3 regions of the Paenibacillus sp. ALE3 genome follow, and region 3 is predicted to be linked to each of the others. Evidence: a T-box and tRNA genes for the amino acid it is inferred to sense, from the RefSeq annotation. Region 3 holds a T-box; the other regions hold tRNA genes.
What was found. The T-box of region 3 lies ahead of tyrS (tyrosine--tRNA ligase). A T-box ahead of a tRNA ligase gene usually reads a tRNA of that ligase, here a tRNA-Tyr.
Positions count from the first base shown of each region.

Region 1: it encodes a tRNA-Tyr, which carries the amino acid that the T-box ahead of tyrS (tyrosine--tRNA ligase) is inferred to sense. The anticodon was not compared.
Region 2: it encodes a tRNA-Tyr, which carries the amino acid that the T-box ahead of tyrS (tyrosine--tRNA ligase) is inferred to sense. The anticodon was not compared.

Region 1 is NZ_CM134214.1:4,869,429-4,879,712, reverse strand. It holds rRNA gene ACXHJ2_RS21950 (23S ribosomal RNA) at 1-1,405, shown strand, start outside; rRNA gene rrf (5S ribosomal RNA) at 1,484-1,600, shown strand; tRNA gene ACXHJ2_RS21940 (tRNA-Ile) at 1,637-1,713, shown strand; tRNA gene ACXHJ2_RS21935 (tRNA-Ala) at 1,736-1,811, shown strand; tRNA gene ACXHJ2_RS21930 (tRNA-Asn) at 1,816-1,891, shown strand; tRNA gene ACXHJ2_RS21925 (tRNA-Met) at 1,926-1,999, shown strand; tRNA gene ACXHJ2_RS21920 (tRNA-Ser) at 2,003-2,094, shown strand; tRNA gene ACXHJ2_RS21915 (tRNA-Glu) at 2,126-2,197, shown strand; tRNA gene ACXHJ2_RS21910 (tRNA-Val) at 2,205-2,280, shown strand; tRNA gene ACXHJ2_RS21905 (tRNA-Met) at 2,291-2,364, shown strand; tRNA gene ACXHJ2_RS21900 (tRNA-Asp) at 2,390-2,466, shown strand; tRNA gene ACXHJ2_RS21895 (tRNA-Phe) at 2,517-2,589, shown strand; tRNA gene ACXHJ2_RS21890 (tRNA-Thr) at 2,615-2,690, shown strand; tRNA gene ACXHJ2_RS21885 (tRNA-Tyr) at 2,695-2,780, shown strand; tRNA gene ACXHJ2_RS21880 (tRNA-His) at 2,797-2,869, shown strand; tRNA gene ACXHJ2_RS21875 (tRNA-Gln) at 2,888-2,962, shown strand; tRNA gene ACXHJ2_RS21870 (tRNA-Lys) at 2,967-3,042, shown strand; tRNA gene ACXHJ2_RS21865 (tRNA-Leu) at 3,058-3,145, shown strand; tRNA gene ACXHJ2_RS21860 (tRNA-Gly) at 3,152-3,226, shown strand; tRNA gene ACXHJ2_RS21855 (tRNA-Cys) at 3,237-3,307, shown strand; tRNA gene ACXHJ2_RS21850 (tRNA-Arg) at 3,334-3,410, shown strand; tRNA gene ACXHJ2_RS21845 (tRNA-Pro) at 3,433-3,506, shown strand; tRNA gene ACXHJ2_RS21840 (tRNA-Gly) at 3,516-3,586, shown strand; gene ACXHJ2_RS21835 (PAS domain-containing sensor histidine kinase) at 3,791-4,894, opposite strand; gene ACXHJ2_RS21830 (response regulator) at 4,887-5,540, opposite strand; gene ACXHJ2_RS21825 (GAF domain-containing protein) at 5,684-6,133, opposite strand; gene ACXHJ2_RS21820 (Crp/Fnr family transcriptional regulator) at 6,432-7,172, shown strand; rRNA gene ACXHJ2_RS21815 (16S ribosomal RNA) at 7,698-9,251, shown strand; rRNA gene ACXHJ2_RS21810 (23S ribosomal RNA) at 9,469-10,284, shown strand, end outside.
Region 2 is NZ_CM134214.1:4,747,065-4,757,348, forward strand. It holds gene ACXHJ2_RS21240 (AAA family ATPase) at 1-730, opposite strand, end outside; gene mprF (bifunctional lysylphosphatidylglycerol flippase/synthetase MprF) at 942-3,584, shown strand; gene ACXHJ2_RS21250 (nitroreductase family protein) at 3,691-4,317, opposite strand; gene ACXHJ2_RS21255 (disulfide oxidoreductase) at 4,548-5,024, shown strand; gene ACXHJ2_RS21260 (CcdC family protein) at 5,189-5,686, shown strand; gene ACXHJ2_RS21265 (glycoside hydrolase family 26 protein) at 5,917-6,879, opposite strand; tRNA gene ACXHJ2_RS21270 (tRNA-Gly) at 7,927-7,997, opposite strand; tRNA gene ACXHJ2_RS21275 (tRNA-Pro) at 8,005-8,081, opposite strand; tRNA gene ACXHJ2_RS21280 (tRNA-Leu) at 8,089-8,168, opposite strand; tRNA gene ACXHJ2_RS21285 (tRNA-Arg) at 8,181-8,257, opposite strand; tRNA gene ACXHJ2_RS21290 (tRNA-Gly) at 8,263-8,337, opposite strand; tRNA gene ACXHJ2_RS21295 (tRNA-Leu) at 8,348-8,428, opposite strand; tRNA gene ACXHJ2_RS21300 (tRNA-Lys) at 8,441-8,516, opposite strand; tRNA gene ACXHJ2_RS21305 (tRNA-Gln) at 8,521-8,595, opposite strand; tRNA gene ACXHJ2_RS21310 (tRNA-Tyr) at 8,698-8,783, opposite strand; tRNA gene ACXHJ2_RS21315 (tRNA-Thr) at 8,788-8,863, opposite strand; tRNA gene ACXHJ2_RS21320 (tRNA-Asp) at 8,877-8,953, opposite strand; tRNA gene ACXHJ2_RS21325 (tRNA-Met) at 8,979-9,052, opposite strand; tRNA gene ACXHJ2_RS21330 (tRNA-Val) at 9,082-9,157, opposite strand; tRNA gene ACXHJ2_RS21335 (tRNA-Glu) at 9,167-9,238, opposite strand; tRNA gene ACXHJ2_RS21340 (tRNA-Ser) at 9,258-9,349, opposite strand; tRNA gene ACXHJ2_RS21345 (tRNA-Asn) at 9,353-9,428, opposite strand; tRNA gene ACXHJ2_RS21350 (tRNA-Ala) at 9,433-9,508, opposite strand; rRNA gene rrf (5S ribosomal RNA) at 9,591-9,707, opposite strand; rRNA gene ACXHJ2_RS21360 (23S ribosomal RNA) at 9,785-10,284, opposite strand, start outside.
Region 3 is NZ_CM134214.1:1,692,781-1,703,064, forward strand. It holds gene ccpA (catabolite control protein A) at 1-246, shown strand, start outside; gene ACXHJ2_RS07510 (5'-methylthioadenosine/adenosylhomocysteine nucleosidase) at 360-1,058, shown strand; gene ACXHJ2_RS07515 (GNAT family N-acetyltransferase) at 1,072-1,704, opposite strand; gene acsA (acetate--CoA ligase) at 1,951-3,666, shown strand; gene ACXHJ2_RS07525 (transglycosylase domain-containing protein) at 3,790-6,813, opposite strand; T-box leader at 6,949-7,214, shown strand; gene tyrS (tyrosine--tRNA ligase) at 7,280-8,533, shown strand; gene ACXHJ2_RS07535 (AraC family transcriptional regulator) at 8,729-9,595, shown strand; gene rpsD (30S ribosomal protein S4) at 9,673-10,272, opposite strand.

The DNA of each region.
Region 1 (10,284 bases), 2.6 Mb from region 3:
GAGGCTGATGTGTAGGCAAATCCGCACATCGTTAAGGCTGGGCTGTGATGGGGAGCGAAAATTGTAGTAGCGAAGGTCATGATCTCAGACTGCCAAGAAAAGCCTCTAGCCAGGAGAAGGTGCCCGTACCGCAAACCGACACAGGTAGGCGAGAAGAGAATTCTAAGGCGCGCGGAAGAACTCTCGTTAAGGAACTCGGCAAAATGACCCCGTAACTTCGGGAGAAGGGGTGCCTCGGTAGGGTGAATAGCCCGAGGGGGCCGCAGTGAAAAGGCCCAAGCGACTGTTTAGCAAAAACACAGGTCTGTGCGAAGCCGCAAGGCGAAGTATACGGGCTGACGCCTGCCCGGTGCTGGAAGGTTAAGGGGAGTGGTAAGCTCGCAAGAGCGAAGCTATGAACCGAAGCCCCAGTAAACGGCGGCCGTAACTATAACGGTCCTAAGGTAGCGAAATTCCTTGTCAGGTAAATTCTGACCCGCACGAATGGCGTAACGACTTGGGCGCTGTCTCAACGAGAGATCCGGTGAAATTTTAATACCTGTGAAGATGCAGGTTACCCGCGACAAGACGGAAAGACCCCATGGAGCTTTACTGCAGCTTGATATTGAATTTGGGTACGATCTGTACAGGATAGGTGGGAGCCGTAGAATCTTGAGCGCCAGCTTGAGAGGAGGCATCCTTGGGATACCACCCTGATCGTATCTAGGTTCTAACTTGGTACCGTGATCCGGTGCGAGGACAGTGTCAGGTGGGCAGTTTGACTGGGGCGGTCGCCTCCTAAAGAGTAACGGAGGCGCCCCAAGGTTCCCTCAGAATGGTTGGAAATCATTCGAAGAGTGCAAAGGCAGAAGGGAGCTTGACTGCGAGACCTACAAGTCGAGCAGGGACGAAAGTCGGGCTTAGTGATCCGGTGGTACCGCATGGAAGGGCCATCGCTCAACGGATAAAAGCTACCCTGGGGATAACAGGCTTATCTCCCCCAAGAGTCCACATCGACGGGGAGGTTTGGCACCTCGATGTCGGCTCATCGCATCCTGGGGCTGAAGTAGGTCCCAAGGGTTGGGCTGTTCGCCCATTAAAGCGGTACGCGAGCTGGGTTCAGAACGTCGTGAGACAGTTCGGTCCCTATCTGTCGTGGGCGTAGGAAATTTGAGAGGAGCTGTCCTTAGTACGAGAGGACCGGGATGGACGTACCGCTGGTGTACCAGTTGTTCCGCCAGGAGCACCGCTGGGTAGCTATGTACGGAAGGGATAAGCGCTGAAAGCATCTAAGCGTGAAGCCCCCCTCAAGATGAGATTTCCCAGTATGTAAGACCCCTTGAAGACGACGAGGTAGATAGGTTGGGGGTGGAAGTGCAGTAATGCATGGAGCTGACCAATACTAATCGGTCGAGGGCTTATCCTAAAGATAAGACGCAATAAAGTTTCGGATCCAGTTTTCAGGGTGTAACCTTGAAGTTAGAATTTGCGAGGCAAATTCATGTTTGGTGGCGATAGCGGAGGGGTTCCACACGTACCCATCCCGAACACGACCGTTAAGCCCTCCAGCGCCGATGGTACTTGGACCGCAGGGTCCTGGAAGAGTAGGACGCCGCCAAGCAAAATCCTTTAAAGGATGATAAAATTTAATGAATTAGGGCCTTTAGCTCAGCTGGTTAGAGCGCACCCCTGATAAGGGTGAGGTCGGTGGTTCGAGTCCACTAAGGCCCACCATTTCTAGATTGACTAAAAGTTTGGGGCTATAGCTCAGCTGGGAGAGCGCCTGCCTTGCACGCAGGAGGTCAGGGGTTCGATCCCCCTTGGCTCCACCAATATTCCCTGATAGCTCAGTTGGTAGAGCACTCGACTGTTAATCGAGTTGTCACAGGTTCGAGTCCTGTTCGGGGAGCCATATTTTTAATACTTCTGAATTTTATATATAAGGTGGCGGCGTAGCTCAGCTGGCTAGAGCGTACGGTTCATACCCGTGAGGTCGGGGGTTCGATCCCCTCTGCCGCTACTCGGAGAGATACCCAAGTGGCTATAAGGGGACCCTCTGCTAAGGGGTTAGACTGCGAAAGTGGTGCGAGGGTTCGAATCCCTCTCTCTCCGCCATAAATTTATTAAATCAGAATTTATTTTGTAAGGCCCGTTGGTCAAGGGGTTAAGACACCTCCCTTTCACGGAGGTAACAGGGGTTCGAATCCCCTACGGGTCATAATTATGGAGGCTTAGCTCAGCTGGGAGAGCATCTGCCTTACAAGCAGAGGGTCGGGGGTTCGATCCCCTCAGCCTCCACCATATTTTATATCGCGGGGTGGAGCAGTTCGGTAGCTCGTCGGGCTCATAACCCGAAGGTCGTAGGTTCAAATCCTGCCCCCGCAATTAATTTCCTATTGGAAATGCCTCTGGAACTGTGGTGTAGAGGCCTAACATGCCTGCCTGTCACGCAGGAGATCGCGGGTTCGAATCCCGTCAGTTCCGCCATTTAAATGCATATAGTACGAACTATATGGTATAGTTATAAAATTAAATATGGCTCGGTAGCTCAGTCGGTAGAGCAGAGGACTGAAAATCCTCGTGTCGGCGGTTCGATTCCGTCCCGAGCCACCTTTCAAGTGGGAATTGGTAATGTGCCGGTGTAGCTCAATTGGTAGAGCAACTGACTTGTAATCAGTAGGTTGGGGGTTCAAGTCCTCTCGCCGGCACCATTTTGGAGGATTAGCGAAGTGGCCAAACGCATCAGACTGTAAATCTGCTCCCTTACGGGTTCGGTGGTTCGAATCCATCATCCTCCACCAGTTTTATAATCATATGGCGGTCGTGGCGAAGTGGTTAACGCACCGGACTGTGACTCCGGCATTCGTGGGTTCAAGCCCCATCGGCCGCCCTTTGATTCTTAATTTAATGGGGATTAGCCAAGCGGTAAGGCAACGGACTTTGACTCCGTCATGCATAGGTTCAAATCCTATATCCCCAGCCATTAAGAGCCATTAGCTCAGTTGGTAGAGCACCTGACTTTTAATCAGGGTGTCGAAGGTTCGAGTCCTTCATGGCTCACCATTTATAAATTATTTTGCGGTCGTGGCGGAATTGGCAGACGCGCACGGTTCAGGTCCGTGTGGGCTAACCCCCCGTGGAGGTTCGAGTCCTCTCGACCGCACCATATTTTGCGGACGTGGCTCAGCGGTAGAGCATCGCCTTGCCAAGGCGAGGGTCGCGGGTTCGATTCCCGTCGTCCGCTCCATTATCCATACGGCGCCATAGCCAAGTGGTAAGGCAAAGCTCTGCAAAAGCTTCATCCCCAGTTCAAATCTGGGTGGCGCCTTAACTGCTCATTATGGAATTTAATATGCGCCCTTAGCTCAGCTGGATAGAGCGTTTGACTACGAATCAAAAGGCCGGGAGTTCGAATCTCTCAGGGCGCGCCATTTCTTAAAAAATGTATAATGTCGGGATGTAGCTCAGCTTGGTAGAGCACCTGGTTTGGGACCAGGGGGTCGCATGTTCAAATCGTGTCATCCCGATACTGATTTGCGGGTGTAGTTCAATGGTAGAACTCCAGCCTTCCAAGCTGGTAGCGTGGGTTCGATTCCCATCACCCGCTTTTTGCTATAGCGGATTCTTGTTGCCTCAGTGGTGACACCTTATAAATAAAGAGAGCCTGTCTGGGGACAGAGCTCTCTCTTTTTTTTGTACATTTATATTCCATAGATTCCACAAAGTGATGGCTATTGTTAGTGCTTGCCATCGGTGTATCTCTCCTGTTCCTGCAGGGGGATACACCGATAACTGATCTAGTGCACAGATTTTACACTGGAATGGTTAGTTGGATGGAGGTTCCCCGATTTGGAGCAGAAGTCATGCTCATGAAGCCGCCTACTCCTCTAGCTCGTTCTTCCATGCTGAACAATCCAACTCCCTCTCCTTTGGATTCTCCAGAGAAGCCCATACCCTCATCCCGAATAGTTACTTTTATTATTTCGTCTTGATCCTCTACATCAACGTATGCTTCTGCTACATCTGCGTATTTAGCCACATTCGTCAGTGCTTCTTGTACAATTCTATAGATTGCTATTTCTTTTCGGATATCAAGGCGTTTACGTAAAGTACATTGAAAATGCACTTCGATTCCGTAATGCGAACAGAAATTTTCAATATAAGTTCTTAGGGCCGGTACGACACCCAAATCATCCAGAACTGAGGGACGAAGTTCCCACGCTAAGCCACGAACATCTTTAATGATATCAGTTACCTGTGTACGCAGATTTTCCAGAGTAGCACTGGGCTGTTCAGCTAGTTGGCTATCTAGTTGAATAATAAGTGAAAACAGGCTTTGACCAATCCCATCATGAAGCTCTCTTGAAAAGCGTTTACGCTCTTCCTCCTGTATTTGCATGACTTGCGTCATCATGGTCTGAAGCTCTGCCTCTACTTTTTTTAATTTAGTTACTTCATTACGGATCGCTAAGTACTGATAGGGTTTACCTTCCTCGTCCATAAATGGAACAATCGTAGTATTCACCCAGTAGTAGCTGTTATCTTTAGCACGATTTCGTATTTCTCCCTGCCATACCTCACCAGAACGGATCGTAGTCCACAGGTTCTTCATGAAGGCTCGAGTATGATAGCCCGAATTAATGAGACGATGATCCTGCCCGATCAATTCTTCACGACTATATTGCGAAATCTCACAGAACTTATCGTTTACGTACTGAATAATTCCTCGATGATCGGTCAGAGCAACGATGGAAGATGTATCTAGAGCAAATTTAAGATTGGATAGCTGGTGGAGAGAACTACGCAGTACATGGAGAAAAGGAGAATCTGGTATATGAATTTCCAAATCATTCAGTAGTTTATCGGTTGACTCCCCAAAGGCGGGCTGCAGTAAAGGGTTAGAAGGTTCATTCATAATGGAGCAACCCCTTTTTCAGTGCAAATTTGACCAACTCAGGCCGTGTTTTCAAGTTAAGCTTCTCCATAAGGTTGCTTTTGTGGGACTCTACGGTTTTGACGCTAATCACCAGGTGTTCGGCAATTTCCTTGTTGGCATATCCTTTGGCTACCCATGATAGGATCTCTTTTTCCCGCTCAGACAGGGATTCATACGGTCCGGCTATGCCCTCTTGTTTGATTTTGTCCAGATATTCACTCATCAGGCGTTTGGTTGCATTGGGGTATAGATAGGCACTGCCTTCGGCCACAGACTGGATGGCAGCGAGTAATTCCTCATGAGGTGCACTTTTTAAAATATATCCAGATGCTCCGGCTTGAATGGCTCGGAACAGATATTCCTCATCATCATGCATCGTTAAAATAAGCACTTCTGTATCCGGCAACTGTCTTTTTAATTCGGTGGTTGCCGTGAGGCCATCTTTGCCAGGTGGCATACTAAAATCCATGAGCACGACATTAGGTTGTAGCTCCACCGCTTTGCGGATTGCTTCATCCCCGTCTGCTGCATCTCCTACTACCTTAATACCGTTTTTGCCGTCCAATAGGGCCATGAGGCCAGAACGTACGACAACATGATCATCCACTACTAGTATACGAATCAATTAGTCATCCCCTCGAACGGTAAAAAAACCGTGCGTTTTGTCATAATCATAGCAAATTTTAGGGATTTCAATCAACAGAGATAGTTAGATGAGCTGTTCATGTTCACTTATATTTATAATTTTATTTTTCTTCAAATATCAATCTATGGAGTGAGAGGGAGAGCACATAGCTGGCCAAGGCGATGTGCGACTTGAGTGGCCTTGGCTACATCAGATTCGGTGAATGTTCTCACTTCACGGTTACCAACAAGTAGCACACCGTTTGGCAAGTCTCCTGTACTGGAAATGGGAATGGCTACTGCAGAATGTAACTGTTCGGCCAGCATAAGCGCACATTCTTGACGTAAACGTATACTGCCTGATATTAAAGCGCTAACGGTTACGGTACGCCCTAGACGAACAGCCATCCCGGCAATCCCATGACCGACTTTAAAAGAGATAAGGCGATAGCGATTGTTTCGGCTGCCGGAGGCATAATACCAATGCAACTTACCCCCTGACTTGGACATAAATGCAAGTGCAGTGAGATCCCCATAAACATGATCTCGCAACTGGTTCAGTTCATTTCGCATTTCATCCGTTATTTGTAGCATAGAAGACACATCCTTTATCTTAACCAACTGTAGCTCTAATTTATTGTAATTCCGACAGGTACAAAAGTAATTCAGGGAACCCCCTGATCTATAGGCGCAGGAAACACTGACTTTTCATTAGACTGGGTAATCAATAAGAGGTGGGGCGATAAATGGGGCGTTAGATAATCCTGGAAGTGATATTTATCACTGCAAATCAGGGAGTAGGGAGGTGCAAAATCAGGTGTTCTCCCGATAACAACCCAGGAATCAAAACATTATGATAAAGATATCAGGTAAACACGAGGAGGACGCTAATATGCAAGCCACTTGTATGGAACGGTTTAGGGACGAAACGCAGCGCACGGGGATTCAGCTTTTTCTGACGGAAGAGCATTTTGAGCTGTTAAAAGATATTATGTCGTGGAAGAAGGTAAAGGCAGGCGTTATGCTTTTTCGAGAGGGTGATGATGCGGAGCAGCTTTATTATATACATTCGGGTCATGTTAAACTCCGTAAATCGACAGAAGACGGTAAAGAATTGATTCTGACTATTCAGCACCAAGGCGATTTGATCGGGGAGTTTAGTGGGATAGATGGGGAAGAGTATAGTTGTACTGCAGAAACAGCCGATGTGTGTGAGTTAGGTGTTGTGCTTGTTAAGGACCTGGAGTCACTCCTGTCTAAGAACGGGGAAATGGCGCTTCAGTTCATACAGTGGATGGCAATGAAGCAACGAATTATGCAATCACGGTTTCGGGACTTACTGTTGTATGGTAAAACGGGGGCACTAGCGTCTACACTGATCCGTGCAAGTAATACATGTGGTGTAGCTGTGAAGGATGGCATTTTACTGAACATGAAGCTAAGTCACTCCGAACTGGGCGAGATGATTGGAGCAACGCGCGAAAGTGTGAATCGGATGCTGAGCTCGCTAAAAGAGCAGGGAACCTTGGATACGAGAGACGGAAAAATCGTCATTCATGACCTGAAGGTGTTGCGTGCCATGTGCTGTTGTCCTTCGTATGGCCAATGTGCCCATGAGGTTTGTAGGTTATAAAATGATGAGCATCGTTAGGCGGGGGGCTAAAAGACTCCGTCTAATTGTAAGTCTTCTGACAATAAGCAAATAAAAGGAACGAGTATTATAAATATCAAAAAAATCGACGACGCGTTTAGCGGCAAATCAACGATATAGTTTTTTTAAAAGTAGTACATGTTGAAATAGCTGACTATTAGCAAATAAAATTCAGATATTGGATATTTGTAAAATATTACAAGTTGTATTCTGTAGTTGAAAATGGTATATTATTTGAGCTGACAACAAAACAGCCGTTTCGAAAAAGAATAACTAGGGCGAAACAATCTTCGAAAAGAAGAGAAAAAAATAACTCTTGCATTTTTGGAACGAACATGATATGATCTTATAGCTGCTGAAAAACGCAGCGAAAAAGAATTTGATCTTTGAAAACTGAACAACGAGTGAGTAAATTGATTTTGTTCGCAAAATCAACAATGAGATATTTTATCTCGTCAGTTTCAACATGAGCTAATCGCTCTTTCTATAACCAACTTCGGTTGGTCTTTAATGGAGAGTTTGATCCTGGCTCAGGACGAACGCTGGCGGCGTGCCTAATACATGCAAGTCGAGCGGGGTTGTTTAGAAGCTTGCTTCTAAACAACCTAGCGGCGGACGGGTGAGTAACACGTAGGCAACCTGCCCACAAGACAGGGATAACTACCGGAAACGGTAGCTAATACCCGATACATCCTTTTCCTGCATGGGAGAAGGAGGAAAGACGGAGCAATCTGTCACTTGTGGATGGGCCTGCGGCGCATTAGCTAGTTGGTGGGGTAATGGCCTACCAAGGCGACGATGCGTAGCCGACCTGAGAGGGTGATCGGCCACACTGGGACTGAGACACGGCCCAGACTCCTACGGGAGGCAGCAGTAGGGAATCTTCCGCAATGGGCGAAAGCCTGACGGAGCAACGCCGCGTGAGTGATGAAGGTTTTCGGATCGTAAAGCTCTGTTGCCAGGGAAGAACGTCTTGTAGAGTAACTGCTACAAGAGTGACGGTACCTGAGAAGAAAGCCCCGGCTAACTACGTGCCAGCAGCCGCGGTAATACGTAGGGGGCAAGCGTTGTCCGGAATTATTGGGCGTAAAGCGCGCGCAGGCGGCTCTTTAAGTCTGGTGTTTAATCCCGAGGCTCAACTTCGGGTCGCACTGGAAACTGGGGAGCTTGAGTGCAGAAGAGGAGAGTGGAATTCCACGTGTAGCGGTGAAATGCGTAGAGATGTGGAGGAACACCAGTGGCGAAGGCGACTCTCTGGGCTGTAACTGACGCTGAGGCGCGAAAGCGTGGGGAGCAAACAGGATTAGATACCCTGGTAGTCCACGCCGTAAACGATGAATGCTAGGTGTTAGGGGTTTCGATACCCTTGGTGCCGAAGTTAACACATTAAGCATTCCGCCTGGGGAGTACGGTCGCAAGACTGAAACTCAAAGGAATTGACGGGGACCCGCACAAGCAGTGGAGTATGTGGTTTAATTCGAAGCAACGCGAAGAACCTTACCAGGTCTTGACATCCCTCTGACCGGTCTAGAGATAGACCTTTCCTTCGGGACAGAGGAGACAGGTGGTGCATGGTTGTCGTCAGCTCGTGTCGTGAGATGTTGGGTTAAGTCCCGCAACGAGCGCAACCCTTATGCTTAGTTGCCAGCAGGTCAAGCTGGGCACTCTAAGCAGACTGCCGGTGACAAACCGGAGGAAGGTGGGGATGACGTCAAATCATCATGCCCCTTATGACCTGGGCTACACACGTACTACAATGGCCGGTACAACGGGAAGCGAAGCCGCGAGGTGGAGCCAATCCTAGAAAAGCCGGTCTCAGTTCGGATTGTAGGCTGCAACTCGCCTACATGAAGTCGGAATTGCTAGTAATCGCGGATCAGCATGCCGCGGTGAATACGTTCCCGGGTCTTGTACACACCGCCCGTCACACCACGAGAGTTTACAACACCCGAAGTCGGTGAGGTAACCGCAAGGGGCCAGCCGCCGAAGGTGGGGTAGATGATTGGGGTGAAGTCGTAACAAGGTAGCCGTATCGGAAGGTGCGGCTGGATCACCTCCTTTCTATGGAGAATCGTTTCCTGCGATGGAAACATTCAAATATGAAGCATAAGCTTCAAACTTACTCACTCGTTGCTCAGTTTTGAGAGTTCAAACTCTCAAATTGCACCTTGAAAACTGGATACCGAAACGAAATTGCGTTTTAGAATATTCCTTTAAGCTGATCTTGTGTAAACAAGTGAAATAAAGGTAGCATATCGTATTTACATTGTAGATACTAGGTTAAGCTACAAAGAGCACACGGAGGATGCCTAGGCGCCAGGAGCCGACGAAGGACGTGGCGAACAACGATAAGGCCTCGGGGAGCTGTAAGCAAGCTTTGATCCGGGGATGTCCGAATGGGGAAACCCGGCTGTCTTCATCGACAGTCACTACTCACTGAATTCATAGGTGAGTGAGAGGCAGACCAGGGGAACTGAAACATCTAAGTACCCTGAGGAAGAGAAAACAATAGTGATTCCGTCAGTAGCGGCGAGCGAACGCGGATTAGCCCAAACCAAGGAGCTTGCTCCTTGGGGTTGTGGGACGTCTCACATGGAGTTACAAAGGAACCGGTTAGATGAAGAGGTCTGGAAAGGCCCGCCAGAGAAGGTAAAAGCCCTGTAGTTCAAAACTTGTTCCCTCCGAGACGGATCCCGAGTAGTGCGGGGCACGTGAAACCCCGTATGAATCCGGCAGGACCATCTGCCAAGGCTAAATACTCCCTGGCGACCGATAGTGAAGCAGTACCGTGAGGGAAAGGTGAAAAGCACCCCGGAAGGGGAGTGAAATAGATCCTGAAACCGTGTGCTTACAAGAAGTCAGAGCCCGATCTATGGGTGATGGCGTGCCTTTTGTAGAATGAACCGGCGAGTTACGTTCCCGTGCAAGGTTAAGGTGAAGAGCTGAAGCCGAAGCGAAAGCGAGTCTGAATAGGGCGAATAAGTACGTGGACGTAGACCCGAAACCGGGTGATCTACCCCTGTCCAGGGTGAAGGTGCGGTAACACGCACTGGAGGCCCGAACCCACGCATGTTGAAAAATGCGGGGATGAGGT
Region 2 (10,284 bases), 2.8 Mb from region 3:
ACCTTTCCTTGTTATTCAGAAATTGTTTGGTAATGATAAAATGATCGGTTTCCTCTAGCGTCCGTGTGTCGATCCCTTCATGTGTCAGATGATACAGGACCGAATCTGGATAAGACATCAAGATGGGGGAATGGGTAGAAATGATAAACTGTGATCCCTGTTGCACGAGCTCATGAATCCGGGCAAGCATGGCCATCTGACGCAAAGGCGATAGCGCTGCCTCTGGCTCATCCAAAATATACAATCCTTGTCCCCCAAACCGGTGCACAAATGCAGCAAAAAAAGACTCGCCATGTGACTGCTCATGCAGCGACTTCCCCCCGTACGAATCTCGAATAGGTCGCCCTCCTCCTTCTCGATCCAGCTCGTCGATATGAGTCGCCACATTATAGTAGCTCTCCGCCCGGAAAAAGAAGCCATCCCTCGGCTTTTCGATCCCTCTCACCAACCGGATATGCTCATGCAGCGCGGAATGCGTGGCTTGTGTAGAAAAGTTGAAATTTTTAGTGCCACCCTCTGGATTAAAACCCCACGCGACCGCGATTGCCTCCATAAGCGTCGATTTACCTACACCGTTTTCTCCAACAATATAGGTAACGGAAGGATGGAATTTGAGTTCGTTCCACTGTTGAAGAGCCTTTAAGTTAAAAGGGTATTGGCTCCTGTCTGCATCTGGAGGCCATAATAGCTCCAATCGACGTATAAAAAGATTACGATCCCATATACTCATGTCCAGTCAGCTCCATTGCCAAGCAATTTACTAGGTATTCCATCATTATATTGGAATTATTTACAGCAATCAATCTCAACTCCCATTTCGTAACCCTTCTGTTGTTATTCAAGCTATTATTACAGGTATAATATAACGAAGCCTTTTATTTGGGCAGGAAGTTTTCGCGCATTATCAGTCTCAATCTTATCCTTTTCAAGCAGGTGAATCTATGAATTCAAATCACAAATCGTTCCAATCCTTTAAAATCGTACAGTACATGATGACCATCTACAGGCAGCGATTGACGCGTATTTTGCTACCGCTGGCTGTACTGGCTTTTATTATATGGGAGGCTGGACGAGAGCTAAAAGACTTTAATCTGGCACGGATGCTTCATGAGCTGCGGCGAATGGATGCCACGTTTCTCATCGAAATTGGCTTGTTCTCCCTGGTAGCCGTGGCTGCTATGAGTGCTTACGATTATGTAATCAGGTATCATTTCAAGCTTCAAGTCAAGCCTGGAACGACATTTCGGTACGCCTGGATCTCCAATACCTTCAATAATGTCTTCGGCTTTGCAGGCTTTACAGGAGCTGGACTACGTACTGTACTGTATAAAAAGAGCGGTGTGCCATTGGGTGTCATCACCTCGGCAGTCGTATTTCTTTCGCCTGTCGTCATTACCGGACTATCTTTGCTAGCTTGGGGTGCTATTGTCCATTTGTATCCGGTGCAGCCTGTGCTTGATGCTCACCCATGGCTTCATTGGGCACTATGGGGAATGGCACTTTACCTGCCTCTATTTCTGATCATGCAGCGCTCCAAAAGGTATGCCACATGGTTCAACAAGGGAGAAGGACAGCTCTCCTGGTTCACCATCTCTGCCTCCATTGGCGCCTCTCTGCTGGAATGGCTGCTGGCTGGTCTTACCTTTGCATGGATCGGCTCGCACTTGCTCCATGAGCTGCCGCTCCATGCTGTGTTCGGTATTTATGTAATAGCCGCAATTGCGGGGTTAATCAGCCTTGCACCCGGAGGAGTCGGTGCATTCGATATTATCGCCCTGCTCGGGCTGCAAATGACAGGAGCCAACTCGGACCGGGCGCTGGCTGTGCTGCTGGTCTTTCGCGTCTTTTATTACATCATTCCGTGGCTCATCGGCTTGGTATTAGCCGCGCTGGAAATGATTCCGCGTAATGAGCGCTTGAGCCAGCTCGCTGAGACAGGCTGGGATTACTCCCTTAATGCCTGGCAGAAGGTATGGGGCTGGCCTGGTCAATTCCGGTTTTTGGCCGATCTGGGGGTATGGGCGCTTGGGAAACTGGTACTCATCTCCGGCGTGGTGCTTCTGTTGTCGGCAGCTACGCCTGGTCTGCTGTATAGGCTCCGTTTTGCTGAACATTTGCTCAGCCTGCCCGTTATGCGCTTATCGCACGAAATCTCGGTCATCATCGGAATTATGCTTGTCGTTCTGTCCCACGGAATCTCTCTGCGTATTCGCAGAGCATTGCGGCTGACCTTGATACTTCTGCTGACAGGAGCCATTTTCACCTTCACTAAAGGTCTGGATTTTGAGGAAGCCTTTTTCCTGCTGTTCGTGGCATTAATGCTGTGGATTTCGCGTTCAAGGTTTTATCGGGTCAGTGCGCCGCTGAATCGGCACAACATTTTAATATGGGGCGGATTATCTCTACTCGTAACCGGCGCTTATTTTATGATCGGGGCAGGCTCCAATACACCATTTATGCGTCATATACATGCCAAGGTCCATCTGGACTTTTTTATGAACCGCAGCGATTACGGAGTTACAGCCGTATTTAGTTTGATTTTGGCATGGGTATTCCTGACGGTGTATTTCTTTCTTCGTCCTCAGCGTAGCATCAGTAATCTACCCGACGCACAGGAGCTGGTTAAGCTAAAAGAATTTTTGGAACGACAGGGTGGTAACCTCGTTTCTCATATGCTTTTTCTGGGCGATAAATATCTGTATTGGACTAAGGACGAACAGGTGGTTCTCCCCTATGCTCGCAGCCGGGACAAACTGATTGTATTAGGTGACCCTCTCGGTCCAAAAGAACGTGTGAGTGAAGCCATTCAGGAATTCCAACGGTTCGCGGATCGATATGCATTGACGGCTGTATTTTACCAAGCATCACCGGAATATTTGTCCATCTATCACGAGAACGGCTATCGCTTTTTTAAATTGGGCGAGGAGGCGCTCGTGCCGCTCGAGTCCTTTACACTAACGGGCAAAAGCAATCAGGCGCTGCGCAGCGCCAAAAATCGCTTTGACCGCGAAGGCTATTCATTCGAAATGGTCCAGCCGCCTCTAGAGGCGTCATTAATTGAGGAGATGCGTCATATTTCGGATATTTGGCTGGATGGGCGCAAGGAGAAGGGATATTCTCTCGGCTGGTTCAAAGAATCTTACCTTCAGTTGGCTCCAATTGCATTGCTTAGAGACTCCGAAGGGAAGGTCATTGCTTTCGCTACGATGGCCCCAGCTTATGATCATGGGCAGACGGTCTCTATCGACCTGATGCGTCACCTGCCCGACACACCCAATGGAACGATGGATTACTTATTCACACGGGTCATTGAGTGGGCCAAGGAAAGTGGATATACGACATTTAACCTGGGCATGGCCCCGCTGTCCCAGGTAGGACAAAGCGAAAAGGCATTGCGCGAGGAAAAGCTGGCTCGACTCGTTTTTCAATACGGGGGACATTTTTACGGCTTCCAGGGGCTTCGACGCTTTAAGGATAAATTCAAGCCGCAGTGGGAGCCGCGCTATCTGGCCTATCCCGCTTCTGTTTTTCTGCCGATCCTGACGCTGGAGCTGGTATATCTCGTGTCCAAACGCTCGGACTAAACAAGGTACGATACAAAAGGATTTTGACAGTTTAAAACGATGTAAAAAAGGGTGTTCCCCGCCACAAATGGTTGCAGGAACACCCTTTTCATATTCACTATTTTTCTTAGAAGCTGCCTTTTACAACAACGTCAGACAGTGGGAAACGTCCTGATGGACGTGCTGGCACTTGTGCCTTACCTACACTAATGAGCATGGTTGGCAGGTATCGTGCTGGAATATTGAATTGCTCGATCAATTGTGCTGGAATAAATCCGCCCATTGCGCAAGTATCGTAGCCCAAAGATTTAGCAGCCAGCATAATGTTTTGTGCTGCAAGAGCAGAGTTCAGGATCGCTGCATCGCGAGCTACCTGCGGGTTTTGATAAGCACCATTGATTTGACCTACCAATGCGTCACGGATTTCCGCTGGCAATGCGCCTGCTTCTACCGCTTGATCATAAATGACAGCATTGCGGTTGGCTTCCAAATCACCCAGTACGGCAATCGTAACAGAGCTCTCTGCTACTTGACCTTGGTTGTAGGCGATAGGCAGCAATTTTTGTTTGTCCGCTTCACTTTCGATAACAAGGAATTTCCAATGTTGAAGGTTCCAAGCGGAAGGAGCTTCTACCGCGGCAGTCAAGATAGCTTCTAGATCTTCCTCTGGCATTTTAAAATCCTTTACATAGCTTTTTACCGCGTGTCTTTCACTAATAACAGATAAGGTTTCATTTTTCCGGCTGCTCGACATTCTGGGCACACTCCTAATTTCTTAATATATATCTTGAATCTTTATTAACTTCCCAAACTACTGCAATTATAAAAATGATAGTGAATGATGTCAATATGTTTAAGTATGACCCCGCACTCAAAATACAGTACAATACGGATAAAGACATGCATATCGGCAAATGCCTGCCGATGGGACAAGACACGATGAGTTCATACTATTCTCATTTGAATTTAAAAAGGAGCGTTACTATGATCGGATCGTTTAAAAAAACGGATATTGCTTTATTTGCCGCCTGGGTAGTAGCTTGTGTGGCGACATTGGGCAGTCTGTATCTCAGCGAGATCTTGGGATATGAGCCTTGTAAGCTGTGCTGGTTTCAGCGCATTCTAATGTATCCCCTGACCCTTCTGCTCGGAATCGCATATTTTCGAGGCGATACGAAAATACGTGTTTACGTTATGCCATTAGCTGTCATCGGTGGTGCGATTTCGGCCTATCATTTTATTATTCAGCGCATCCATGCAGCCGCCAAAGCAGCCACACAAACTTCAACGGCCTGCGGCAGAGTATCCTGTGAACAGGATTACCTGAACTGGTTGGATTTCATCACCATTCCGTTGCTCGCACTCATTGCTTTTATCCTTATTATTGCAGCGATGGTTTATATCATGCGCCAAGAGAAAAAATCAACCGCAGGTGAGGTACAAGCACAAGAACTCGCATAAGATGAAAGAGACCCGATTATAGGGCCGGTTACCACCAAAAGGCGTATAATCCGCTTGCCGGAGGAAAGACTGTAACTAAATATATCCATTGCATATGTGCTATAATGTAAAAGGTTTGCAGTCTGCCCAATAACGCTTATATTCCTTATAGAGGGGGCCAGTCCATGTTTCATATCAGCACCCCATTGCTGCAATATGGCGCAACTTTCGGTATGATCTTAATCGCTATATCGGCTATTTTCATCCGTATGAAGACAGGTCATCGCCCGATTAATGCCAAAAAAATCATCATTCCTCCGCTCGGCATGAGCACTGGCTTTATGATGTTTGTGGTGCCAGAAGTACGGGTTCCCTGGCTTTGGGCGCTGGGCGCTTTTCTGATCGGCTGGTTTATTTTTTCCTACCCGTTGATCCGCAGCACCAAATTTGAGTTACAAGAAGGGCTGGTTTTCGTGCAACGCTCGCGCACCTTCTTTTTTATCCTGATCAGCCTGCTGATCGTCCGATTGCTGCTGCATGAATTTATTCAGCATTACATTACCATCCCGCAAACAGCAGGGCTATTTTTCATACTAGCCTTCGGGACGTTGTTACACTGGCGGCTCCGTATGTATTTTCAATATCGTCAGTTCGTTCCGGATGAGACGGAAGTCCGCATCTGACCAACCGATATTTAACGTGCATACTCGCATGTTGCTGTGTAGACCCAAAAGACCCGTTCTCCTAACAGGAGGTCGTGTCTTTTGGGTCTTTTTAGTCTATCAGGGGCCAATTCATTAAGGTGGTGCTTTTTGTTGTCGTTCTTGAAAACGTCCCACTCTCCCAAGGCTCTGCGGTCAGCTTGGGATTAACGCCTTGATGCCGTGCTGCCTGGACGCCGGGCGCTAGGCACTTACTGGGAGCTCTCCTTTGTAAACAGCACGCTGCCGTTTGTGTTATTCTGCGGGGCATAAGCGCCATCCCAGGTGATAAAGAAGCTTGCTCCAGTGTAGACTTCATTCAGGGCGTTGTTCCAAAGCGAATAATCGAATTCCTTGAGCTGATTATTGTTGCGATCCACATGGTCGCCACCCACGGCTGGTCCAATTTCGCAAAAGCCGTAAGTTTTGCCAAGTCCTTTGATGTCATTGTAAGCCATCTTGATTTCATTGTCATTTGACGGATCATCGCTGTAAGCATCGATGCCAATCCATGTGACATAGCTAGAGCCGGGGTAATAAGCAGCCGCGTTAGCTCCTTTATTTGGGGCATAGACAAAATTGACGTTGGACATACCATTGGTCGTCACGATGTAATTGTACAGATTGATGTACAGGTTCTTATAGTCTGTCGTATTCTTGTTTCCCCACCAGAACCAGCCTCCGTTCATTTCATGGAAGGGTCTGTAGTAAACGGGGGATGAGTTAAACTTTTGCAGACCGGTCACAACATTGTCAACCTGGGCCTTATAATTTTGTAGCCATGCGGGGCTGGACGAATTGATGGATGAAATGTCTGTATTGGCCAAGATATTAAAATCGGAATCAGACATTGGGGCGTTTACATTTCCACCCTGAGGATTGGGCATGTGGGTGGAAACGGTGACAATTTTCCCTAGGTCTTGGATGACGGAGGCGCTATTAGAGGTAATGGAGGCTGCATCGGTGCCCCCCTGGTTCCAGTTCAGCAGATCATAGGAGACAATGTCAGGGTTATAGGTCCAAACAGGGCTGGTGTTTACACTTCCGTCATAACCCAGGAACATGCCTGTATAGTTGATATTGCTCTCCGCGCCTGCCGTCATTGGTAGCGAGAATAATAGTGCAGCCCCGGTCAGGGCGCTGATCAAGCTCTTCGTTTTCTTGAATGAATTCATATTGGTTATCCTCCTAATGTTTATATCTTGCTGCTTGTAATCGTAAGGCTTATGGTCAATCACTTCATCCAGCAACTTTTATCATTCTTTTTGTCCATAACATAACCTCCGTTTTTCCTCAATTCTGAGTTCCGTAATGAGTCTTTTTTCTAGTACACCCCTCCTGTTCAATAAGACAATTCTGATTCGCAACCTACATATTTTTCGTTTTAGCGAGTTGATCTCCATTTGCCTAAAGGAATACACTTTTGTGACCCTCAATTATATCGACATCAAGGGAAAAGGTTGAAATAGTTCTATTAGATCAAAAAATAATTCATATAACAATAAACAAACAACCTTCGCAAAGTGTGGTAGAGACTAAGTGTGTAATAAAAGAAATACTTTTATTTCACTCTTGTGAATTCAGATTCAAATTATTGCTATTTTTGGACTATGTAGAAGATTCATAATCACACACTTAACGTATCCTGTTATCAGTAGTCTAGAGAATAAACACACGTGCAGAATAGTTAGCAACGGTGGATCACTAGCGTTTATCAGAACTAAACTGATCACTCTGAAAACATAGCGTTTATTTTCTTTAAAATGTTGGCTTGGCACTCATGAAACAAAAAAACCGATATTCGGCCTTTGGGCCAAATTCGGTTTTTAGAGGTGAAACAACCAAACAATCAGGAAATGGTCTAACAAAGCTTGTACTCACCAACTCTATTCAAAGTGGGACGGATCCAAAGAAATCAAATCTTCAGAGAAATCATACAACTACAATCGTGCTATCGAGTTATGAGATTGGAGCTCCGAGCGACTTGAATTAGAAAAGGAGGTTTAAAATAGCGGGGAAACCTAACAGGTCATGTCAGCTTAGTAAGGACGATGAGTAGCCAGTCTGTGTAAATCCATGAAGTATAATAACAATTGCAATTTCAGAACCATCATCGATTTAGACTATAATGTTCTAACTCTTGAGCTTTATTGATTAAGGACACGATGGTTTAAAAGCAAAAAAAGAGATGGCATAAGCCGTCTCTTTTTTCATCTATATAAAGCGGGTGATGGGAATCGAACCCACGCTACCAGCTTGGAAGGCTGGAGTTCTACCATTGAACTACACCCGCAAAAAAATGGTCGGGATGACACGATTTGAACATGCGACCCCCTGGTCCCAAACCAGGTGCTCTACCAAGCTGAGCTACATCCCGAAATAGATGCCGGTGAGAGGACTCGAACCTCCACGGTTTCCCTCACGATTTTGAGTCGCGCGCGTCTGCCAATTCCGCCACACCGGCTTATGAAATTAATGGCGCGCCCTGAGAGATTCGAACTCCCGGCCTTTTGATTCGTAGTCAAACGCTCTATCCAGCTGAGCTAAGGGCGCAAATATGGAGCGGACGACGGGAATCGAACCCGCGACCCTCGCCTTGGCAAGGCGATGCTCTACCGCTGAGCCACGTCCGCAAAAACAATATGCGCGTGGAGGGACTTGAACCCCCACGTCAAAGACGCTAGATCCTAAGTCTAGTGCGTCTGCCAATTCCGCCACACGCGCATACAATGATAATGGTGAGCCATGAAGGACTCGAACCTTCGACACCCTGATTAAAAGTCAGGTGCTCTACCAACTGAGCTAATGGCTCTTAATGGCTGGGGATATAGGATTTGAACCTATGCATGACGGAGTCAAAGTCCGTTGCCTTACCGCTTGGCTAATCCCCATTATGTATTTAACAGGGCGATCAATGGGCCTTGGACCCACGAATGCCGTAGCCACAATTCGGTACGTTAATCCATTCGTCACGACCACCATAATAATAAAACTGGTGGAGGATGATGGATTCGAACCACCGAACCCGTAAGGGAGCAGATTTACAGTCTGATGCGTTTGGCCACTTCGCTAATCCTCCAAAATGGTGCCGGCGAGAGGACTTGAACCCCCAACCTACTGATTACAAGTCAGTTGCTCTACCAGTTGAGCTACACCGGCATATTAAGTTAAATGGCGGAACTGACGGGATTCGAACCCGCGATCTCCTGCGTGACAGGCAGGCATGTTAGGCCTCTACACCACAGTTCCAGAGGCATTTCCATCAGGAAATTAATTGCGGGGGCAGGATTTGAACCTACGACCTTCGGGTTATGAGCCCGACGAGCTACCGAACTGCTCCACCCCGCGACATTGAAGGTACTTCTCAATATTATTAATGGTGGAGGCTGAGGGGATCGAACCCCCGACCCTCTGCTTGTAAGGCAGATGCTCTCCCAGCTGAGCTAAGCCTCCATACTACTATGACCCGTAGGGGATTCGAACCCCTGTTACCTCCGTGAAAGGGAGGTGTCTTAACCCCTTGACCAACGGGCCAAATATCTATTATAAGAGCTGGCGGAGAGAGAGGGATTCGAACCCTCGAGACGCTTTTGGCGCCTACACGATTTCCAATCGTGCTCCTTCGGCCAACTCGGACACCTCTCCATATGGCTCCCCGAACAGGACTCGAACCTGTGACAACTCGATTAACAGTCGAGTGCTCTACCAACTGAGCTATCAGGGAATATTGGTGGAGCCAAGGGGGATCGAACCCCTGACCTCCTGCGTGCAAGGCAGGCGCTCTCCCAGCTGAGCTATAGCCCCATCTTAGAAATAACCATTAAAATTCTGATTATGTAGAGGTTAGTCTTACAGGCGAAAAAAAATCCCCAGAGAAGGGGCTTATGCTTGGCGGCGTCCTACTCTCCCAGGACCCTGCGGTCCAAGTACCATCGGCGCTGGAGGGCTTAACGGTCGTGTTCGGGATGGGTACGTGTGGAACCCCTCCGCTATCGCCACCAAACATGAATTTGCCTCGCAAATTCTAACTTCAAGGTTACACCCTGAAAACTGGATCCGAAACTCATTGCGCTTTATCTTTAGGATAAGCCCTCGACCGATTAGTATTGGTCAGCTCCATGCATTACTGCACTTCCACCCCCAACCTATCTACCTCGTCGTCTTCAAGGGGTCTTACATACTGGGAAATCTCATCTTGAGGGGGGCTTCACGCTTAGATGCTTTCAGCGCTTATCCCTTCCGTACATAGCTACCCAGCGGTGCTCCTGGCGGAACAACTGGTACACCAGCGGTACGTCCATCCCGGTCCTCTCGTACTAAGGACAGCTCCTCTCAAATTTCCTACGCCCACGACAGATAGGGACCGAACTGTCTCACGACGTTCTGAACCCAGCTCGCGTACCGCTTTAATGGGCGAACAGCCCAACCCTTGGGACCTACTTCAGCCCCAGGATGCGATGAGCCGACATCGAGGTGCCAAACCTCCCCGTCGATGTGGACTCTTGGGGGAGATAAGCCTGTTATCCCCAGGGTAGCTTTTATCCGTTGAGCGATGGCCCTTCCATGCGGTACCACCGGAT
Region 3 (10,284 bases):
ATTCATAGCATTCAGGATGAGGGATTGAAAGTACCTGATGATTTTTCGGTCATCAGTGTTGACAATATTCGCATGGCCTCCATGGTTCGTCCTCAGCTGACAACCGTCGCACAACCGATGTACGATTTGGGTGCGGTGGCAATGCGTTTGCTAACCAAGCTGATGAAGAAGGAAAACGTGGAGAACTCTCGCGTTATTTTGCCGCACGAAACTATTTTACGGTTATCAGTTAATTATTTAGACTAGCGGCAGTGCTGAATAGGATATACCTTCGATGAAAGCTCCTTTGACGGAGCTTTTTTCGTAGATACATATTCTCTTGTGAAATCATCATCAAACTAAGAAACGAGGGATGCGTAATGAGCCGACTTTATGGATTAATGGGTGCTATGGATGAAGAAATTGAATTGCTGCTCTCGGCGATGACGGAAGCAAGTAAGACGACCAAGACGGGAATCACATACACTACAGGAATGATTCACGGACAAAGGGTGGTTGTCTGCAAGTCCGGTGTGGGCAAAGTCAATGCTGCGGTAACAACACAAATCCTGATTGATCATTTTGGCGTAGAACAAATTATATTCACGGGAGTGGCAGGGGCGGTACACCCGGATTTAAACATTGGGGATATTGTCATTTCATCAACATGTATGCAACATGACATGGATGTAACGCCTTTGGGTTATGCCAGAGGGGTCATTCCTTATCAGGACACCTCAGAGTTCGCGGCCGATCCCGAACTTGTCCATCTGGCTGAACAAGCCTGCAAATCGTTTGGAGATCGATATATTGTCGGAAAAGTACTTTCCGGCGATCAATTTGTCGCAAGCCGTGAGATAGTAACAGCATTGCATCAAGAAATGGACGGTGCTTGTACCGAGATGGAAGGCGCCGCAGTGGCTCAGACAGCTCATATGAATGCTGTGCCTTATGTTGTCCTACGATCTATGTCAGATAAGGCTGATGGATCGGCTCACGTGAATTATGCTGAGTTTACAGTGGAAGCTTCACATCGTTCACACCGTATTGTGGAGTTCATGCTCAAGCATTTGGATTAAGGGTGTAATTTTTTTAATACATGAATCTTCGGACAAACCGGATGCGGTCAAACTGTTCTCGTGATTCGAGGGGTACATCATCTCCCATTCGTACCATCAGACAGTTCGCAGGATGTGAGCATATTTCAGGATCATCCGTGGCGTACCATACCATATTTACGGTTTTCATTAGGCGTTCCATCATGCGGCGGTATTCCCATACGGAAAGACCGCTGCCTTTTAAATCCCAGTGCCAGTAATATTCGGTTGTAAAAATAATATAGGATTCGAGCTGTCCGTCTTCAAAGGCAATCCGAATCATTCGGCTACCTAGGCCCAATCCGCGATAGTCATCGGCTACCTCGACAGCTCCGAGTTCCAGTAAATCCTTCATACCAGCTTCCGACCAGCGTTCCATCTCATCTGGATAGTGAAAAGTAACGTATCCCAGAAGGGTTTCTCCGTCATGGGCAATGATAATTCTGCCTTCTGGCAGTTCTGAAATTTCCACCAGCGCCTCGAATTGCTCCTTTGGTTTACGAAAGGCGTCCAATTGCGTATGCATTTGAAATGAACGCAATCGATCAGCGGATACCGGTCCTTCTACATAGATGGTTTGTCCGTTGTGATCCAGCGTGTCCAAGTGGTACAATTTTAAATGCTGCATGGGTGCGACCTCCTTGTTTGCCATCAGTAGCTCTTCATATCCCCTACTTATAACAAAAAAACAAATAAATGAAAAGGATGGTCGTCACATCCTTACCTATGATATACTGATTTAGACACGAATTGTTCACAATTAAGTGCTTTAAATCAAACCACAAATCAAAAGAAATCATTTGCACCATTAATTTTGTAAGCGCTATTTTGTTCTGTGTAATTCTCATTATTCTATTGTGAGGAGGCTGAACGCATGAAGATTGAAGAACTCCAGGCTGTAGTTCCCACATCCAACATGGGCTCTTATGAACAAGCTTACAACAACTTTCAGTGGGAAGATGTAGAACGTCATTTTACGTGGTATGAAACAGGCAGAGTGAATATGGCACATGAAGCGATTGATCGACATGTAGAGGAAGGACGGGGGGAGAAAGCAGCACTTTTGTATTGTGATGCAAACCGTCATGAAACCTACACTTTTTCTCAGCTTCGTGCCAGCTCGAACAGGTTCGGAAATGTGCTGCGCAAATACGGTATTGGTAAAGGGGAACGGGTGTTTATATTCATGCCGCGTTCACCTGAACTGGTCATTAGTATGCTTGGGGTTTTAAAGGTAGGCGCTGTTGTCGGTCCACTGTTTGAGGCGTTTATGGAAACGGCGGTTAAAGATCGCTTGGAGGATAGCGGGGCGGTGGCATTAGTAACCACACCTGCGCTTCTTTCACGGGTAAAACGTGAGGAGCTTCCTGAGTTGCGTCATATTTTTGTGGTCGGTGATATGGACGAACGGGAGCAGGGAATTATTGATTTCGAAACGGAAATGCTCACATCCTCAGAAGAGCTTGAGCCCGAATGGCTGAGTCGTGAAGATGGATTAATTATTCACTATACATCAGGCTCAACGGGCAAGCCCAAAGGCGTGTATCATGTGCAAAATGCAATGATTCAGCATTACTATACGGGTAAAATGGTGCTGGATCTGCGGGAAGATGATGTATATTGGTGTACTGCGGACCCTGGCTGGGTTACGGGAACGTCATATGGCATTTTTGCTCCTTGGCTAAATGGAGCAACAAATGTCATCCGTGGAGGCCGTTTCAGCCCAGAGGACTGGTACCGTACGATTGAACGTCACGAAGTGACGATTTGGTATAGTGCTCCTACGGCGTTTCGGATGCTGATGAGCGCAGGGGAGCAGGTTGTTGCCAATTATGATCTCAGCAGCTTGCGGCATGTATTATCCGTTGGGGAGCCACTCAATCCTGAAGTGGTGAGATGGGGGTGGCAAGTCTACGGACAGCGTATTCATGATACTTGGTGGATGACGGAGACAGGAGGACAGTTGATCTGTAATTACCCAGAGCTGCCGATTAAGCCGGGCTCGATGGGAAAGCCACTCCCAGGTATTCAGGCAGCTATTTTGGACGACAGAGGCCAGGTGTTGCCTCCTAATAGGATGGGACATTTGGCGATTCGTACACCATGGCCATCCATGATGAACCGTATATGGAACAATCCAGACAAGTTCCAGGAATATTTCCGTTTTCCCGACTGGTATGTATCCGGTGATTCGGCTTACATGGATGAGGACGGATACTTCTGGTTTCAGGGAAGAATTGATGATGTTATCAACTCCTCCGGAGAGCGCATCGGTCCTTTTGAGGTGGAGAGCAAGCTTCTGGAGCATCCTGCTGTAGCGGAAGCTGGAGTCATTGGGAAACCAGATACTGTTCGAGGAGAGATCATTAAAGCATTTGTCGCCCTGCGTGATGGCTATACCGCGTCGGAAGCGTTACAACAGGACATTTACCGCTTCGTCAAGGAAGGGCTGTCTGCTCATGCTGCTCCGCGTGAAATTGAATTTAAGGAAAAGTTACCCAAAACCCGTTCCGGCAAAATTATGAGACGTGTGCTGAAAGCCTGGGAGCTTAACCTTCCTACAGGTGACCTGTCTACCATTGAGGATTGAATTGATGCATGTTTGCACTAAAAAGGGAGTCTCCATAGCCATTATAGCTATGAAGACTCCCTTTTTTATTAGGATGAACTCATTCATCTCACCCAAAATATTGCTTCTTGTTTTTGTCTTGAACTATGGACGAACGGCTCCAGAAGGAGCCGATTCCCCCATGGTATTCATGGAAGTAACACGGAACCAGCCTTTGGGCTTGCGGCCTGGTTTATACTCAAAGTTGGTGTTTGCGGTAGAGCCTATGTTTTTAAAAGGCTCCGCACCGCTTTCACTGTAATATACGTTATAGCCTGTTATAGCGTCCGCAGGCTTTCCTGCACTCCATTGGAGCACTACGGACGTGCCTGCCGCTTTAGCTTGGGGCTGTTCAGGAGCAGTAGGAACTTCTGTAGGCTGCGCACCTGTTTCATCTCCCTCGCCCGGAGCGTCTGGTGACTCAGAATCCGCAGGTGGTACTACAGGTGCTGTGTCTGCTTTGCTGCTTGGTCCAGACTCATGTCCTCCCACATCAACGGCGGTCACATAGTAACTTGCGCTGCTTCCACCAGGGCTGTCGGAGAATACCTTGGAGCCATCAGCCATGACAACCTTGCCAAGCCGCTCGAAGCTGCCTCCATCTGTAGAACGATATAGACGGTAACCTACAACATCACTGTTTCCGCTTGGGCTAAAGCTAATTATGGCCTTGCCGTCGCTATAGCTTACGCTGACGCTAGATGGAGCGTTAGGAGCTGCCCCATCGTCCTTGCGTGGATCAATCTGAGTAGGAGCTTCTTTATCTGCATCTTGAGGCAGATAGTAGGACAACGAATTATGCCGTCTCATCACTGTAAAGGCTTGCTGAAGCTCTTTAATCAATTCTGAGATTGGCTTTTCCCGTTTTCTAACGGTCCGTTCATACAACATATCATCTGGCGTACCATCACGTGGAATGTAATTTACACCCTGATAGGTAATATATTTCGCACGGGTAACGCCATTTTCACTGTTTTTGGGTAAATATTTACTGTTATAAATGTCTGAACCATAAGCGGATGCTGTCCGGCTTACAATACCGTCAGGTCTCTTGAAACTATCCGTTTGGAATAACTGAGAATCTTTAGCCGTTACTTCATTCATGATTAGAGCCCATAGACGACGAGCCCGCTCTTTTTGTGCTTTCGTTTCAAGCTTATTGACAGGTTGCTTGTAACCAACCCACACTCCCAGCGTGACGTCAGGTGTAAAGCCCTCGAACCACACATCGGTGTAGGATTGCGTAGTACCTGTCTTGCCGGCGATCGGAATCTTGCCGGATTGATTAAAGTTACGCTTCACCAGTCTGCCTGTGCCTTCCGATACGGCTGTACGTAACATATCCGTCATCAGGTAGGCAGTTTGTGGTGTGAAGGCTTGCACGGGATTAGGCTGATGCTTGTATACAATATTGCCTTGCGAATCCACGATCTTTTCGATCATGTAGGCATCATTAAACACACCGCCATTTGGGATGGCTCCATATGCATTGGTGAGCTCCTCAACGGTTACCCCGTGGGCCAAGCCACCGAGTACACCGGTTTGGGCGTTGTTATCGCTTGGTTCCAAGGTGGTAATACCCAGTTTTTTAGCAAAAGCCCACGCCTTATTGATCCCTACCTTTTCGTTAAACAGCTTGAGAGCTATCGTATTTAGCGATTGATTCAGTGCATAACGCGCTGTGACCAATCCTTGGTAGCGGTTGTTGGAATTTTTCGGGATGTGATATCCATTACTGCCATCCTTCAAAATAATAGGAGCATCATCCACAATCGTGCCAGGCTGTACGAGACCGCTGTCCAAAGCAGGCAGGTAAGCAGCAATCGGTTTCATGGCTGAACCCGGCTGGCGTACCATCTGGGTAGCATAGTTCATTTGCTCTTTTTGGAAGTCACGACCTTCCATCATACCGAGAATGGCGCCAGTTTTATGCTGAATCAGAATGGCTGCCGCTTGCTCGTCACCCTTGGTTTTACTAGTAGCAGAGAAGTTGTCCTTATTTTCTGCAATTTGACGCATAGATTTGTACACGCTCTTATCAATGGTGGTATATACCATATAACCGCCTGTGCGAAGCTGCTGTTCGGCTTCTTTGAGCAAGTCGTTATCATCCTTGGTTTTGGTATCTGCACTGGCATTAGCCGCTTGACTCGGATTGGTGACAGACATGAGTGCCTGCGCAGCTTGCCGCTCTGTTTCCATCATAAGATATGGATAGGTGTTATAAGCCTTAACAGTGCGTGGTGCGAGAGATTTTTTAATATCAAAAGCCATCGCTTCATCATATTGTGCTTTATTGATTTTGTTCTCCTCCAGCATTCGGCTGAGCACCAGGTGCTGGCGGTTGATCGCTCTTTTAAAACCAGCTTCATTAAATTCGCCTTTACCGTTGTAAGCAGAATAAGAAGAAGGGAGTTGTGGCAAACCTGCCAGATAGGCAGCTTGGGCTACATTAAGCTTGCCCAAATCATTCTCATTAAAAATACCTTTGGCCGCTGCTTTAATACCAAAGACGTTGTAACCGCTTGATCCGTTACCGAAAGGTACCTTATTGAGATAGGCTGTAATTATTTGCTGCTTGCTCAGGAAGCGCTCAAGGCGCAGAGATAGCAAAATTTCTTTGACCTTGCGGTCATCCGTACGATCAAGATTTAAAAAGACACGACGTGCAAGCTGCTGGGTAAGAGTACTCCCTCCAGTTTGTACGGATTCATGTAGTGCCTTTTGCTTCACAGCACGCAGCGTTCCCGACAAATCGACACCTTTATGCTCGTAAAAATGGTTATCTTCAATGGCAATGACTGCGTCAATGACGAGCTGAGGAATCTCCTTAAATGTAACAGGTCTTCGATCTTCCTCGGTCCGAAGCTGCCCGATGGGAGAGCCATCATTGAAATAAGCGAAGCCTGTAATTGCATTTTTATCTACTTCCTGTAGAATCGTAGATCTGGAACGCACGGGCTCGTTTTTTACAATAGAAGCAATATAGCCGGCGGCGGTTCCTCCTGCGAATAGTGCTCCCATAAAACCGATGATGACGACCCACTTTATGACACGGCCGAGCCTTCGCATGGTTCTCCGTAAGCGGGAAGGCTTTGGCTCTGATACATTGTTTTTTTCTTCAACCATTAAGTCTTCCTCCTTTATAACAGCCATTATTATAGCATAAAATTACAAAATGAACCCATATGCTAAAAAGCCTGTCTTTTGGTGTCGTTGACTACATAAAAACAGTGTGTTATAAATAGGTCAAAGTAAATATCGTGAAAAGCAGAGAAAGACTTCAGTAGAAGGCGGAATCACGTTGTGCAGAGAGCCGATGGGTGGTGTGAATCGGTAGCGTCCCTCCTTTGAATTACCGTCTGGAGCTGTCTGGATGAATGGAAGGCTTTTGCAGGTTTGCGAAGCTCCCATAGTAATCCGGTACCGGGTGTAGACCCGTTATAGGAATGAAGTGAAAGAAACGTTTGTTTTTGCATACGTTTCTTTAATTAGGGTGGTAACGCGAGCAGCTCCTTCTCGTCCCTTGGGATGAAAGGGGCTTTTTGGTTTGTTTAAATAGTAATTTTTGGATGAAAAATAGGAGGGATTCAGGATGAAGTGGGAAGAATTGAAGCCTGAGCAACAGGCAGAGGTAGAACGACAACTAGAAGTGATACGTCGTGGAGTAGCGGAAATTGTACCTGAAGATGAGCTGAGGCGTAAGGTTATTAAATCGGTTGTTAGCGGCGAGCCACTCAAAATTAAGCTGGGCTTGGATCCGTCTGCGCCCGACATTCACATCGGACATACGGTTGTTATGCACAAACTGCGCCAGTTTCAGGAATTAGGGCACCAAGTGCAACTGATTATCGGAGATTTTACAGGCAGAATTGGTGATCCGACAGGTAAATCGGAGACCCGCAAGCAACTGACTGAGGAAGATGTACAGCGCAATGCACAAACATACAAGGAACAAATCTTTAAGATTCTCGATCCTGAAAAGACAAAGGTATACTACAATTCCGAATGGTTAGGACCGATGTCTTTTGCGGATGTGGTAACCCTGTCTGCCAAAGTAACGGTTGCCCGTATGTTGGAGCGGGATGATTTTACAAAAAGGTACCAAAACGGCTTGCCGATCAGCATCCATGAGTTCTTTTACCCACTGATGCAGGGTATGGATTCTGTGGCTCTCCAAAGTGATATAGAATTGGGAGGGACAGATCAAAAGTTTAATCTGCTGATGGGCAGAACCCTGCAAAAAGAATACGGAGTGGAGCCGCAGGCAACTATTACATTACCACTGCTTGAGGGTCTTGATGGCGTTCAGAAGATGAGCAAAAGTTTGGGGAACTACATTGGTGTGGATGAAGAGCCAAACGAAATTTACGGTAAATCAATGTCCGTTCCTGACGAGCTGATGCTGAAATATTTTGAGCTTGCAACGGATATTACCAATGAGGAGCTGGCAGAGCTGGCGAAAGGTGTTAAGGAGGGTTCAGTGCATCCACGTGATGCCAAAATGAAACTGGCCGGAACATTAGTCCGCATGTACCACGGTGAAGAAGCGGCGGAAGCAGCCAAGCAGCATTTTGTGACCGTATTCCAACAACGCGCGCTTCCTGATGATATTGAAGAATTCACCTTGACAGCAGATCAGCTAGAAGAAGGTGGCATTCGTGTGATCCAGTTGCTGACTCATCTAGGCTTTGCAGCATCTAACGGTGAGGCCAAGCGTAGTATTCAGCAGGGTTCGGTTAAAATTAATGAAGAGAAGTGGACCGATGTGAACGAAGCATACAAGCCGCAAGAAGGCGACATTGTACAGGTAGGTAAACGGAAATTTGCTAAAATCAAGCTCGGATAATTAAAATACATTCATTAGCAGCGTTGAGATTGATTTTACATCTCAGTGCTGCTTTTTTTATTTCTGCCAAGTGAAAGCCGTGGTAAACTTAGCACAAATAATCAAACAAGTAGGCAAAGAGTTATACATAATGAATACGTGGGTTACCCAATGTGGATGTAGGCTAGATAAATTACAAGTGCGGGGAAGGATTATATGGACTACTTTAAACGAATTCAGTGTGCGATTGAGTTTATTGAATTGAATCTCCGGGAGGATTTAAAAATTGCCGAGGTTGCTTCACAGGCATACTTTTCAGCCTTTCATTTCCAGCGGGTTTTTCAGGCCATTTCGGGTTTTACAGTGCAACAATATATAAGAAGGAGAAGATTGTCCGAGGCGGCTAAACGGCTAAAGCAATCCAATCAAAAGGTATTGGACATTGCTATTGAGTATCAGTACAACTCGCAAGAAGCTTTTACTCGCGCTTTTGAAAAAAGTTTTGGGATCACCCCTGGGAAATATCGTAACTGTGACATTGAGCTTTCTGGTCAAAGCAAAATCAATTTTTTGGATTACCAAAAAAGCGCAACGGAGGAATTAGAGGTGAACAAGCCTGTAATATTGCAACTCGAAACGACCAAAATTGTAGGATATGAATATAAAACAAATCTGAATAATGAGCAGCACTATAAAGAAATCCCAGGATTTTATGAACACTTTGGCGCACATGAATATTTTATGTGTATTCCGAATAAAATCGCTCCGGGAATGTCATATGGGATTGCCTGTCGATTTGAAGATAACGGTGCATTTTCATTTGTGGTGGGTGAGGAAGTTGAAAAAGAGTCAAAAGAACTGGCAGAGGGTTTCATATATATGGAGATTCCAGCAGGCAAGTATGCTGAGTTTGACGCTTCAGGTTCAAAAGGACGAGTTCAGAATATACGAGATTTTATCTATGGCACATGGCTTCCTAATTCTAATTTTGAACGGAGGGAGGGGCCTGATTTTGAAATTACGGACGTGATGAATTCCTATCCTGATCATTTGAATATGAAAGTGTACATCCCCATTGAATAAAAATCTCAGGCTTAATATGTGGGGAATATAAAAAGCACCCGAATGAATTCGGGTGCTTTTTGGTGCTAATGCAAGGATTAGCGGTTGTAGAACTCGACGATTTGTTTTTCATCGATATCTTGGGACAATTCAGCACGCTCAGGCAAACGAATGTATTTACCTTCCAGAGCTGCGTCATTGTACTCCAGGTAAGCTACCAAGTGGTTACGGTTTTCCAAAGCTTCTTTGATGGAAGACAGGGAACGACTTCTTTCACGAAGACCGATCACGTCACCAGGGCTTACTTGGTAAGAAGCGATGTCAACTTTTTTGCCGTTCACAGTAACGTGACCATGAGCTACCAATTGACGTGCGCCTGCACGGGAATTAGCAAAGCCAAGACGGAATACAAGGTTGTCCAGGCGGCTTTCCAGCAAGAACATAAAGTTTTCACCAGCGATACCGTGCATGTGTTGAGCTTTGTTGAACAGGGTACGGAATTGTTTTTCACCCAAACCGTACATGTGGCGAAGCTTTTGTTTTTCTTGAAGCTGCATACCGTAGTTACTGATTTTTCTCCGTTGGTTTGCACCATGTTGTCCCGGAGGGAAAGGGCGTTTCAATTCTTTACCTGTGCCGCTCAGGGAAATACCGAGACGACGGCTCAATTTAAATTTAGGACCAGTGTAACGTGCCATTATAGAGTTAAC